3 regions of the Dickeya parazeae Ech586 genome follow, and region 3 is predicted to be linked to each of the others. Evidence: riboswitches for the same ligand, from Rfam matches in the RefSeq annotation. Region 3 holds a riboswitch; each other region holds the start of a gene.
The links. Region 3 has a riboswitch for thiamine pyrophosphate ahead of thiM (hydroxyethylthiazole kinase). Riboswitches for the same ligand answer to the same signal wherever they lie in the genome.
Positions count from the first base shown of each region.

Region 1: another riboswitch for thiamine pyrophosphate. It lies ahead of thiB (thiamine ABC transporter substrate binding subunit); the one in region 3 lies ahead of thiM (hydroxyethylthiazole kinase).
Region 2: another riboswitch for thiamine pyrophosphate. It lies ahead of thiC (phosphomethylpyrimidine synthase ThiC); the one in region 3 lies ahead of thiM (hydroxyethylthiazole kinase).

Region 1 is NC_013592.1:4,061,366-4,065,577, reverse strand. It holds gene thiP (thiamine/thiamine pyrophosphate ABC transporter permease ThiP) at 1-810, opposite strand, end outside; gene thiB (thiamine ABC transporter substrate binding subunit) at 786-1,769, opposite strand; TPP riboswitch at 1,813-1,967, opposite strand; gene sgrR (HTH-type transcriptional regulator SgrR) at 2,024-3,691, opposite strand; gene sgrT (glucose uptake inhibitor SgrT) at 3,803-3,961, shown strand; gene tnaA (tryptophanase) at 4,092-4,212, opposite strand, start outside.
Region 2 is NC_013592.1:265,475-269,686, reverse strand. It holds gene hemE (uroporphyrinogen decarboxylase) at 1-379, opposite strand, end outside; gene nudC (NAD(+) diphosphatase) at 435-1,208, opposite strand; TPP riboswitch at 1,471-1,586, shown strand; gene thiC (phosphomethylpyrimidine synthase ThiC) at 1,723-3,684, shown strand; gene thiE (thiamine phosphate synthase) at 3,684-4,212, shown strand, end outside.
Region 3 is NC_013592.1:3,398,868-3,403,079, forward strand. It holds gene psiE (phosphate-starvation-inducible protein PsiE) at 1-406, opposite strand, end outside; gene thiD (bifunctional hydroxymethylpyrimidine kinase/phosphomethylpyrimidine kinase) at 603-1,406, opposite strand; gene thiM (hydroxyethylthiazole kinase) at 1,403-2,197, opposite strand; TPP riboswitch at 2,232-2,332, opposite strand; gene DD586_RS14890 (LysR family transcriptional regulator) at 2,508-3,410, opposite strand; gene DD586_RS14895 (alpha-keto acid decarboxylase family protein) at 3,549-4,212, shown strand, end outside.

The DNA of each region.
Region 1 (4,212 bases), 660 kb from region 3:
TACTGCCAATAACCGGCTTAGCCGTTGGCTGAGTAACACCAGCCCCAGACAACAGACCATCTGCAACAGCGCCAGCAGCGCGGCTCTGGCAGGGTCATAGTCAAAGTTTAACGCCTGATAAATAGCCAGTTCGATAGTCGTCGCCTGCGGACCACCGCCCAGCGCCAGCACGGTAGCAAAGCTGGCAAAGCACAGCATGAAAATCAGTGCCCCGGCGGGTAAGAGCTGGCGGCGTAGCCACGGCCACTCCACCAATCGGAAGAAGTACCAGCCGCGCAGGCCCAGTTGGGCTGCCAACTGGCGTTGTTCGGTCGCAATGCCTTCCAGCGCCTGCAAGAACAGCCGGGTTGCCAGCGGCAGATTAAAAAAGACATGAGCCAGCAGGATGCCCTGCAAGCCGTAAGGCGAAAACCGGTACTCGATGCCCACCTGCATCAGCAAACGTGCCAGCCAGCCTTCCCGGCCATAGACGCTGAGTATACCGAATACCGCCACCAGCACCGGCAGTACTAGCGTCATCGCGCACAACCGCAGCAGCAAACGGCGACCGGGAAAACGGCGGCGATACAACGCCCGCGCCAGAAATAGCGCGGGCAAGGTGGAAAGCAGTGCGGACAATGACGCTTGCCAAAAGCTGAAGCGAATGACATGCCACAGGTAGCTGTCATTCCACAGCGACAGCCAGGGGGCCGGGGGGGCGTCCAGCCACAGTGCGCCGAACGCCAGTGCCGCGGTAGCGATCAACAGAACCGTGGCCAGCAGCCCTGGCCACAGCCAGTCTGCGATCAGCGGCTGACGGCGCGCTGCCATGCCTGAACCCAATTCGCGCGCTGTTCCACGACCTGCTGCGGGGTAAACTCCAGCGCACTGGCTGGCAGCGTCAGGGTGTTGTAGCCCTCAGGCAGCTCGGTTTTGATCACCGGGTACATCCAGTTGGTGGTCGGAATGAGCTGTTGCACGGTGGGGCTTATCATAAATTGCAGGAAGCGTGCCGCCAGTTGCGGGTTTTTACTGCCAGCCAGTGAGGCGGCGACTTCGACCTGCATATAGTGGCCTTCGCTGAAATTGGCGGCGGCATAGCTGTCTTTTTTCTCAGCGATGAGATGGTAGGCCGGTGAGGTGGTGTAGCTCAGTACCAAATCGGCTTCACCTTTCAGGAACAGGCCGTAGGCTTCACTCCAGCCTTTGGTCACGGTAACGGTTTTCGCCGCCAGTTTCTGCCAGGCTTGTGGTGCTTTGTCGCCATACACTTTTTGCATCCACAACAGTAATCCCAGCCCCGGAGTGCTGGTCCGCGGATCTTCGTAGATCACTTTCCACGGCTGGTCGCTTTCCACCAGTTCATGCAGGCTTTTGGGCGGGTTTTTCAGTTTGTCTTTGTTATAGACGAAGGCGAAATAACCGTAGTCGAACGGCAGGAAGGTCGCGTTGTGCCAGCCACCGGGCACTGTCAGCGTGCTGGTGTTCACGCCATGCGGGGCGAACAGGCCGGTCTGTGCTGCGGCTTGTACCAGATTGTTATCCAACCCCAGTACCACATCCGCCGATGTATTGTTACCTTCCATTCGCAGGCGGTTGAGCAGGGCGACGCCATCTTCCAGCGCCACGAATTTCAGCTCACAGTCGCACTCTTTTTCAAACGCGGTTTTGACCGCCGGGCCGGGGCCCCACTCCGAGGCGAACGAGTCGTAGGTGTAGACCGTCAGGATGGGTTTGGCAAACACAGGGGCGGACAGCAATAACAGGCAGGACAATAATTTCTTTAACACTTTGCGCTCCAAATTGTTGAAGGCGGCAAAGGTCTTTGAGCAAGCAGAATGCAGTCTCAAATCCCTTCGCCGGTATTAACCGGATCAGGTTCGACGGGTATTTTCTCAGCGGCGCAAACGTACATGGTTGTTCGTGCATGACCCTTCGTACATGACGACTGGTACATGAATGTTGGGGCCGCACCCCGTTGAGAACGACACCATTGTAAAGTGTTTGTCACATCAGGAAAAGCGCCATGACGGGGAGCGGAGGGTCAGGTGGTGGGGGCGGGCGGTGCGAACCAGGCCGACTTGAAATCGAACCAACCCAGTGTGTTCATGTGCAGCCCTCGCATGTTGGCCTGCCCCTGCAACCGCAACCAGTGATGGAATAGTGGGTGAAGTTGCTGGTTACTGACCAGCGACTGGCTCCACTCTGCCAGCGACAGGGAACCCTGACGCCACTGGCGCGCGGTGCTATCCAACTCGTCTTCCCCCAAACAGTGTCGTAGCAACGGCAGTTCATACAGCATCGCGAACAGCGAAAACTCTAGCGGCAGATAGACGTTGGCGCTACCGAGCCAGATATCGCCGACATCGGTGCCCTGGCACCAGGCGTCGAATTCCAGGCTGCGTAGCGTCAGTGTGACGCCGTGTGATGCCAGCAGGCGGCTCATGATGTCGCTTATCACCGCGTACTCAGGGTGGTCACGGTAGTAAGTGAGCGTGAGGTGGGTCAGACCGGCCGGTTTTTCCCGGACCGCACGCGGCGGGCTGTGATGCCAGCGCGGTAGCAAGCCATAGGCAGGGGACCAGTCACTCTGGTATGGGCTGTCGGCCAGGGCAAGCATCGCTACCGGGCTTAATACCTGACACAGCCAGTGGCGGACCTCCGGGTCTGTCATTGGCGCAGAACGGCGGTCAAACAGCAGGAAATAACAGCCTTCTTCGAGCCGATTCTCCAGTTCATTGTCGGTGGTGTCATCACCTTGCAGCGTGACGGTACAGGCGGGGATAGTCGGGGCGTCAGGCAGCACCCAGATACTGACCTCATCAATCAGCGCCCGGTAGCCGAAGTAATCGTCAAACGCGGCGATTTTTAGCTGATTGGGGGAATTGCGCACCACCTTATAGGGCCCGGTGCCCACCGGTTGACGCATAAAATCCGGCAGCGTTGGCCATTCTTGCGGCAGGATCATCGCCGGTACGCTGCCGAGCAACCACGGTAGCCAGTCGTCCGGCATGCTGAGCCGGATATCCAGCACGAACGGCGTCGGTGACGAGATGTCGGCTAAATGGGAAAACAGCGGCAGCGACGTTAACCGGGATAACGAGGCGATCACGTCTTCCATCGTCAGTTCCCGACCGTGGTGGAAACGAATAGCCGGGCGCAAGTAGAAACGCCAGTGCAAGGGTGACAACGCCTGCCAGTGGTGCGCGATATCCGGTAACAGTTCCCCATTTTCCTCATTTAGGCTGGTCAGCCCGTTGAAAATCTGGCGGGCGATATGGGTTTCCGAGCGCCGTAACGCACTGCCGGGCAACAGGTTATGCATTGGGCGGTAATAGAGGATGCGCAGCAGGTGGCGCCCTTGTCGTACGCTGCGACCAAGGTGTGACATCAGCATCTGGCGTACGGTTTCCTTGTCACCCACCAGTTGTACCAACTGGTCGATGCGGTCCTGCTCCAGCAAGTCTTCGGCCCGCTGCTGTTGCAGGGTTAACCCGGTGTAGAGAAAACTGAGACGCGAGCGTTTACCACGCCCGGCTTCTGCCTGCCAGGTGAGCCAGCCTTGCTGTTGCATGGCGTTGAGTAGCGAGCGGACATGGCGACGGGAACAACTGAGCAACACGGCCAGTTCCTGCAGCGTAGTGTCAGTATCCTGACCTTGCAGGCATTGCCATAACCGAATGAACTGTTGTTGCAGGCGTGGGGAGGACATAAAAGGGGAACTCCACGACTCAAGGTCATCAATATATTTTTCCCTATATTACGCGGATACTGAGTATCAGTGAATGGTTCTGTACGCGAACCGTCGTGAAGGGGAGGCTATATGTACCGGTTATTCCGCTTTTATCGTCGCTGGCTTTGCCGAGGCTGTCGGCGGGGATGGGGTGTACTCACCGCTCCACAGCGAATGGCATTGCTGTTACAGGTTACGCAGTGGCAGATCCAGGATATGGACGAGGAAGAGTATCGCCGCTGGCTGTAATGCCGGTGGCTATCGAATGAGAGTGAGAACGGTGGCGGGAAACTGCCACAGTGTTCTGAGTAATGGTGCTGTTCACCAGCCAGCGGAGTGCTCCGCTGGCTTTTTTTATGGCAGGTTTTATGGTGGCGCGTTATTCCACCGGTTTCAGCCGGGCGACAAAGTGGCGCAATACCGGCGGCTCATAGGTGAATGTCAGACCTTTGATGCTGCTGGCCCTTTCTTTCAGTGCAATCAGCGAGTCGGCGATATAG
Region 2 (4,212 bases), 1.7 Mb from region 3:
CGTTCATCACGTAACCCAGTTCAAGTTCCGGGTCCGGTATCGGCAATTTTTCCACATCGGCATGGCAGGTCACCGGTGAGGTAAAGCGCGGCCCTTCCCCTGCTTCAAAATAGAGCCCCAATCCCATCGCATCCGGCACGGTGAGAATATCGGAAAACAGGATAGCGGCATCAAGGTTGTAACGTCGCAGCGGCTGTAACGTCACTTCACAGGCCAGTTCGGCATTTTTGCACAGCGACATAAAATCACCGGCTTGCGAGCGAGTCGCACGGTACTCAGGCAGGTAACGCCCTGCCTGACGCATCATCCATACCGGAGTCACATCCACAGGCTGGCGCAACAGCGCACGCAAATAGCGATCATTTTTCAGATCAGTCATGGTCTTTTCCTTGTAACGCCTGCGTGCAGGCATGATTGTCGCTGGCGATGGCCGATCACTGATCAGCTTCGCGGCACAGTACGACCGTGTCTTCAATCAAACGCCGGGCTACCGTACCCGGTGGCGGCAATTCCGGCAAGCGGTCATAACGAAACCAGTTAGCATCCCGCAGTTCAGACGGGTCATGCTTCAGTTCTCCCCCGTCATAATCGGCCATGAACGCCATCATCAACGAATGCGGGAACGGCCACGGTTGTGAACTGACATAACGCAGGTTTTTGACGCGGACATTGCTCTCTTCCATCACTTCCCGCGCCACCGCCTGTTCCAGCGTTTCCCCCACTTCAACGAAACCGGCCAGTGTGGTGTACATATTGCCTTTGTGGCGTAAATGCTGCGCCAGCAGAATGTTGTCGTGATGGCGGATAGCCACAATCACACAAGGGGCGATTTGCGGATAGTAACGCTCTTTACAATGGTGACACAGGCAGGCCAGCTCAGTGGTACTGGCTGACATTTCATGGCCGCAGTAACCGCAAAATCGGTGCGAACGGTAGAATTCCGCCAGTTGCACCGCACGGCCCGCCAACTGGAACAACCCGGCATCCTGACTCAGCAGTTCGCGTACCGACCCCATGTCGCTCGCCTTCTCCTGTAGCACCAGCCATACCGGCTCCCCCAGCCATTCGCCCACCTGACGGGCAGAACGCTGTTGCAATTGCCACTGCGCTGCTGTTCCTTTCGGTAACTCACCCTGAGGCAGCCAGATCTGGTGGCGGTGATATACCACCCACCACCCGCTTTCTTCACCTTTCAGCGTCACTTCCATCTTTTTTATCGCCCCGCTTATTATCAGGCTGGTCTGTCAGGCAGCCCATTGGTGTTTTCATCGACCTTGTCAACATGACGACATTCCGTCAGGCATTATCCGGCGCGGGTGAAGCCTTGGCAATGCACATCCCCCCAGCGGATCACCAGACTTGGCTGATATTCGATCATTGACGCCGCCGCACCACAGCGCATAAAGTGGCTGTAGTATTGTCGTGGCTAATCGTTTTAATTGACCACGAGTTTTATGCCCCGCAAGGGGCCCTATCTTGTCGGAGTGCCCAACACGCCTGATGGCGCGTGGGCTGAGACCGTTAATTCGGGATCCGCGGAACCTGATCAGGCTAATACCTGCGAAGGGAACAAGAGTAATGATATCGCCCCCCAACATCCATTCAGGGGAGTGGCGCAACAGTCAGGGCAACATGCCTTCTGCCGTTGCCAGCCAGCATCCGGCGATTACTCCCTCCGAACTCCAGACAAGCAATTTTCCCATTAATGAACAGGAACTTGCTATGTCTACCGAATCCAAACTTCCCACGGAGCTGATGGCTTCCGAAGAAAAAACACCGTCCAGTCGTCGTGAACAACGTGCTGCCGCTCAACAGTTTATCGATACGCTGCGCGGCTCAACCTTCCCAAACTCACAGCGGATTTATTTGACCGGTTCACGCCCAGATATTCGCGTACCCATGCGGGAAATTCAGCTAAGCCCGACACTGCTGGGCGGTAGCCGCGACAACCCGCGCTATGAACCTAACGAAGCGGTGCCGGTTTATGATACCGCCGGTCCCTACGGCGACCCGGCCGTCACGCCAGATGTACACCGTGGGCTTGGCAGACTGCGGGCCGACTGGATTGCCGAACGCGACGACACGGAAACCTTATCGCACGTCAGTTCCGGTTTTACCCAACAACGGCTGGCAGATAGTGGTCTCGACCATCTGCGTTTTGAACACCTGCCACACCCCAGACGCGCCAAAGCGGGACGCCGTGTCACCCAGTTGCATTACGCCCGTCAGGGAGTCATCACGCCGGAGATGGAATTCATCGCCATCCGCGAAAATATGGGACGTGAGCGTATTCGCGGCGAAGTGCTGCGCCAGCAGCATCCGGGACACAGTTTCGGTGCGTTGCTGCCGGACGACATCACACCGGAATTCGTGCGTCAGGAAGTCGCGGCCGGGCGCGCGATTATCCCCGCCAACATTAATCACCCGGAATCGGAGCCGATGATCATCGGCCGTAATTTTCTGGTGAAGGTGAACGCCAATATCGGCAACTCTGCGGTGACCTCTTCGATTGAGGAAGAAGTCGAGAAACTGGTGTGGGCCACCCGCTGGGGTGCGGACACCGTGATGGACTTATCCACCGGGCGCTATATTCATGAAACCCGCGAGTGGATCCTGCGCAACAGCCCGGTGCCGATCGGCACAGTGCCTATCTATCAGGCGCTGGAAAAGGTCAACGGTATTGCGGAAAACCTCACCTGGGAACTGTTCCGCGACACCTTGCTGGAACAGGCCGAACAAGGGGTAGATTATTTCACCATTCATGCCGGAGTGTTGTTGCGCTATGTACCGATGACCGCCAAACGCCTGACGGGCATTGTGTCGCGCGGCGGCTCCATCATGGCGAAATGGTGCCTGTCGCACCATCAGGAAAATTTCCTCTACCAGCATTTCCGCGAAATTTGCGAAATCTGTAGTGCCTATGACGTCGCCCTGTCACTGGGTGATGGACTGCGCCCTGGCTCGATTCAGGACGCCAATGACGAAGCGCAGTTCGCCGAACTGCACACGCTGGGCGAGCTGACTAAAATCGCCTGGGAATACGACGTGCAGGTAATGATCGAAGGCCCCGGTCATGTCCCGATGCAGATGATCCGCCGTAACATGACCGAAGAGCTGGAACACTGCCATGAAGCGCCGTTCTACACGCTGGGCCCGCTCACCACGGATATCGCGCCGGGCTATGACCATTTCACGTCGGGTATCGGTGCGGCGATGATCGGCTGGTTCGGCTGCGCTATGCTGTGCTACGTCACCCCGAAAGAGCATTTAGGCCTACCGAACAAAAACGACGTCAAACAAGGGCTGATCGCCTACAAGATCGCCGCTCACGCCGCCGATCTGGCGAAGGGGCACCCCGGCGCGCAGATCCGCGATAACGCCATGTCCAAGGCTCGCTTTGAATTCCGCTGGGAAGACCAGTTCAATCTGGCGCTGGACCCGGAAACCGCTCGCGCCTACCACGATGAAACCCTGCCGCAGGAATCTGGCAAAGTCGCGCATTTCTGCTCGATGTGCGGGCCGAAATTCTGTTCGATGAAGATCACACAAGAAGTACGCGATTACGCCGCCCGTCAGGAAGCGCAACCGATCGACGTCGGCATGGCAAACATGTCCGCCGAATTCCGCGCCCGTGGTAGCGAGCTGTACCACACCGCCACCAGCCTGCCACAGGAGGAACGCTGATGACCCGCGCGTTTCCCGCCACCGACGCCCGGCTGGGGCTTTACCCGGTGGTCGATAGCGTAGCGTGGATTGAGCGCCTGCTGGATGCGGGGGTTCGCACTCTCCAGCTACGCATCAAAGACCAGCCAGCGGAGCAGGCCGAGCCGGATATCATCCGGGCGATTGCCCTTGGCCGTCAATATCAGGCCCGGCTGTTTATCAACGACTACTGGCAACTGGCCGTCAGGCATCAGGCATACGGCGTACACCTGGGTCAGGAGGATCTTGATACGGCCGATCTGGCGGCAATCCACGCCGCCGGGTTACGTTTGGGTGTCTCTACCCATGACGATGCTGAGCTGGCACGCGCCATCGCCCTGTCGCCGTCTTACATCGCGCTGGGCCATATTTTCCCGACCCAGACCAAAGCCATGCCATCCGCACCGCAAGGTCTGGTGGAGTTGGCCCGTCATATTCGCGCGTTGAACGGGCGCTTTCCCACCGTGGCTATCGGCGGTATCAGCATTGACCGGGTACCCGCCGTGCTGG
Region 3 (4,212 bases):
ATTCACGCTTGAGACGTGGGCTGTTCACCAGATAGAGCGTGATCACCAAAATCAGGATCGCCCCGGCATAGGTGAAGGTATCCGCCGGATTTTTATGGTCGACGATAATCAGCCGTACAATCGCGGTGATACCGATGTAGATGAAATAGCGCAGCGGGAAGTGATAGCCGGAGAGAAAATACTTCACGATCAGCGCCAAAAACTCAAAATAGAGGAAATAAATCACCAAGCTTTCGATCAGCATATACGACGACTCTTTTTCATTGCTGACCAGCAGTACCGTCGCCAAATGCCAGGTTTCCTTCGCCAGAAAAACCACCAGAATCACCGCCAGCACCAGCAGGCCGAAATTGAGTATCGTCTGTAATCCTCTGGCGATCATGATCGCACGCGCAGACCCCGCCATAAGCCTCTCCTCAACGCTAGATTCAGAGAAAATACGCCCCAAAAAAACAGCCCCTGAAGACCTGGGGGACGTCAGTGTCGCCATCTGGCAATAACCTGACGGAGATCACAAAACTACCGGGTCATCAGCGAGCTGTCTATGCAATATTTTTTACTACTTATCTGATTTTCTTATCGCTTTGATCAGACTGCCATCATTACCACCAGCGGTGAAAATGATGCACCGGACCGATGCCGTGACCGACCTCCAGCGAATCAGCCTGTTCCAGCGCGCCTTGCAGATAGGCCCGTGCGGCAGAGAGGGTATCGAGCCAGTTATCATAACGCGGTCGCAACGCCGCCAGCGCCGCCGACAGCGTGCAACCGGTGCCGTGTGTATGTCGGGTGTTCACACGCGGCGTGCTTGACCGAACGGGCTCAGCATGCGGCATGAACAACCAGTCAGGACTTTCCCGGTCGCTCAGGTGCCCGCCTTTCATCAGCACCGCCTGACACCCCATCGCCAATAGCGCTTCGCCTTGCTGACGCATCCCGTATTCATCGTCGGCAGGCGCGCACTGTAACAGCGCCGCCGCTTCAGGCAGGTTAGGCGTGATCAACGATACCCGCGGCAACAGCAACTGACGCACCGCCTCCACTGCCTCCGCCGCCAGTAGCGGATCACCGCTTTTGGCCAGCATCACCGTATCCAGCACCACATAGGGCACCGGGTAACGCAACAGCCGGTCTGCCACCGTTTCCACAATATCCGTCTGTGCCAGCATGCCGATTTTCGCGCTGTCAATGCGAACGTCGCTCAGTACCGAATCCAGTTGGGCACCGACAAACGTCGGTTCAATGCGGTAAACCGACTGCACGCCGCGGGTATTTTGTGCCACCAGCGCGGTAATCACACTGGTGCCGTATGCTCCCAGTGCCGAGAAGGTTTTCAGGTCAGCCTGAATACCGGCACCACCGCTCGGGTCAGTACCGGCGATCGTCAGCGCGTTGATACGTTTCATACCAGCGCCTCCCGCGTCAGGGTATAGAGCGCATCCAGAAACGCAGGAATAAAACTCCCTGGCCCCCGTGCCTGCGCCGCCGCCCGTTGCCCGCAATGAGACATCACCGCACAGGCGGCGGCCACATGACCGAGGCGGTCACCTTCCAGCGCACAGAAGCCTGCGACCACTGCCGACAGCGCGCACCCGGTGCCAACCACCCGGGTCATCAGCGGATCGCCGCCGGGTATCGCCAGCACCCGATCGCCGTCGGTCACATAATCCACCTCGCCGGTGACCACCACACAGGTAGCCCAGCGTTGTGCCAGTGCTATGGCGCAAGGCAAGGCAGCCAGCACATCGTTGCCGCTGTCCACGCCACGTCCGGCAGACTGCTCGCCTGCCAGCGCCATCACTTCGGAGGCGTTACCACGGATAGCCGTTGGCTTCATCGCCAGTAATTCAACGGCAAATTCAGTGCGAAAACGCAGGCCACCGACCGCGACCGGGTCCAGCACCCACGGTGTACCGGCGTTGACGGCGCTGGTTACCGCGGCGCGCATCGCCTGCGCGCGGTCAGCCTCAAGCGTCCCCAGATTAATCAGTACCCCATCGGCCAACGCACTAAACTGTGCCGCTTCACCGGCATCGACCACCATCGCGGGCGAAGCCCCTAACGCCAGCAACACATTGGCGGTAAACCCTTGCACCACCTCATTGGTGAGGCAATGCACCAACGGTGCGCGCAAACGGAAAGCATCGAGAGAGTCCGCGACAGACGCGGCAGGGAAAAGTACAGGTCGAGCGTTCATAAACCTCCCAACCGGCGTGGAAGAAGGCGGTACCGGTGGGATACCGTGACTTCCCTACGCTGGCATTATCCAGTTCAGGTAATACGGGTATTTCTCAGCCCCGCTTTTCATAAAGGGGCACCCCGAGTCAACGAACGCTATTATTGGGAGTATTGAGTAAAAAGGTCAATGGCAGGATGCCTGCCGTCATGGATAATCCGTATTCCCTCGATGACCGATGTGGCCCCCTTCGCACCAGCCCCACCTGGACTCACCGTAGCGCGATACGCCCCAAAAAAAGCGCCGAGGTGTTATTTAAGGAATTAATAATCTATTCTGTTTCCGTCGGCAAAGAGATACCTAACATTTTTCTGGCTAACACATTCCAGGCTAAAACATTTCGGCTCTTGTAGCCTTTGAAATTCACGAGAGCTAATTCATAAGATAATATGGGATTAGACACGGGAAGCGTCACTACCCCATCAATTTTCCTTGCACGGCACATACTTTCAGGCAATAACGTTATTCCGACCCCGGCAACAACCATAGCAATGATTAAATCAAGATGGTTACTACTACCAGCCACCTCTGGCTTTTTATTATAAACACCAAAAGCGCTATGAATAAGCTCATTAACCCTAAGATTTTCTGAGAAAAAAACGAACTTATGTTCAATCAGCTCAATAAAATCAACCTCTTCTTTATCTACAAGGGGATGATTTTCATTAACGAGTAACACCAACCGATCTGAGCCAAACTTTTGCAGTTCAAAGTTATTATCATCAAAAGGTAGCAGAACAGCAGCCGTCTCAATTTTACCAGACTGCATTGCATCGTAAATATTCGTTGTGCTTAATTCGAATATCTTAAGCTCGACCAGAGGATGGCATGAGCTGAATTCTTTAATGATGGCTGAAAAAAATGTTGAAGCGATGACTGGCGGCAATCCAATATTCAAATTCCCCGATAAGGGACCAGATTTCTCACGTAGAGCGTTATGCATAGATTCAAACTGAGACAAAATTATTTTTGCGTGATCAAAAATAATCATACCGTCATCAGTCAGTGTTAACCCACTTTGCTCACGTTTTATTAAGGTACAACCGAGTTCATCTTCCAGCCTGAGGATGCTGCGACTAATGGCGGATTGTGTAACAAACAATGACTTTGATGCTCTGTTAAAGCCATTACTTTGTACCACTTTTACAAAATAGCGTAAGGCACGTATATCCACGAAGACGCCCCTATTACATTATTGAATACCCCCTATGATAATAAACCATTTTCCACGCAAGGTAATCAAGCGTATTAGTAAAAAGGCTTAATGCTGAATTTAAAAACTTGATTAAGAGCAAAAGTGGAGATGAATATCATGAAAGAACAACTAACCGTAGTGGAATATGTGATTGAACGTCTGGCCGCGCTTGGGATAGAACACATCTTTGGGGTAGCCGGTGACTACGCATTCCCCATCGAAGACGCCGCTTGTAAAAGTGACAACCTGCAGTGGATTGGGAACTGTAATGAATTAAACGCTTCGTATGCTGCTGACGGCTATGCTCGCATAAAAGGAATGGCAGCCCTATCCACCACATTCGGTGTTGGGGAGCTGAGTGCTATCAATGGCGTCGCAGGTGCTTATGCTGAAAACTTAACGGTGTTCCATTTAGTGGGAATGCCTGCCAGTCATGTTCAACAATCATCCAGGCTGGTACACCATACTTTAGGTGATGGAAATTTCCTGCTTTTTTATGAGCTGGGCCAGCGTCTGGCATGCGCGCATGCCATTTTGACGCCTGAGAATTGTGTAGACGAAATGGAGCGGTTAATTCATGTTGCAATGAAAGAACATCGCCCGGTATACATCGGTTTGCCTTCTGATTATGCTGAGTCAGCCCTTATTTTTCCTGATGAAGAGAGAGTCATCACGCCTGATATCAGTGACCCGGCTTCACATGATGAAGCCATAGCAGCAATTGTTGGAAAATTAACTGAAAGTAAATCGGTCTGTGTATTACCGGGGATTATAACGTCAA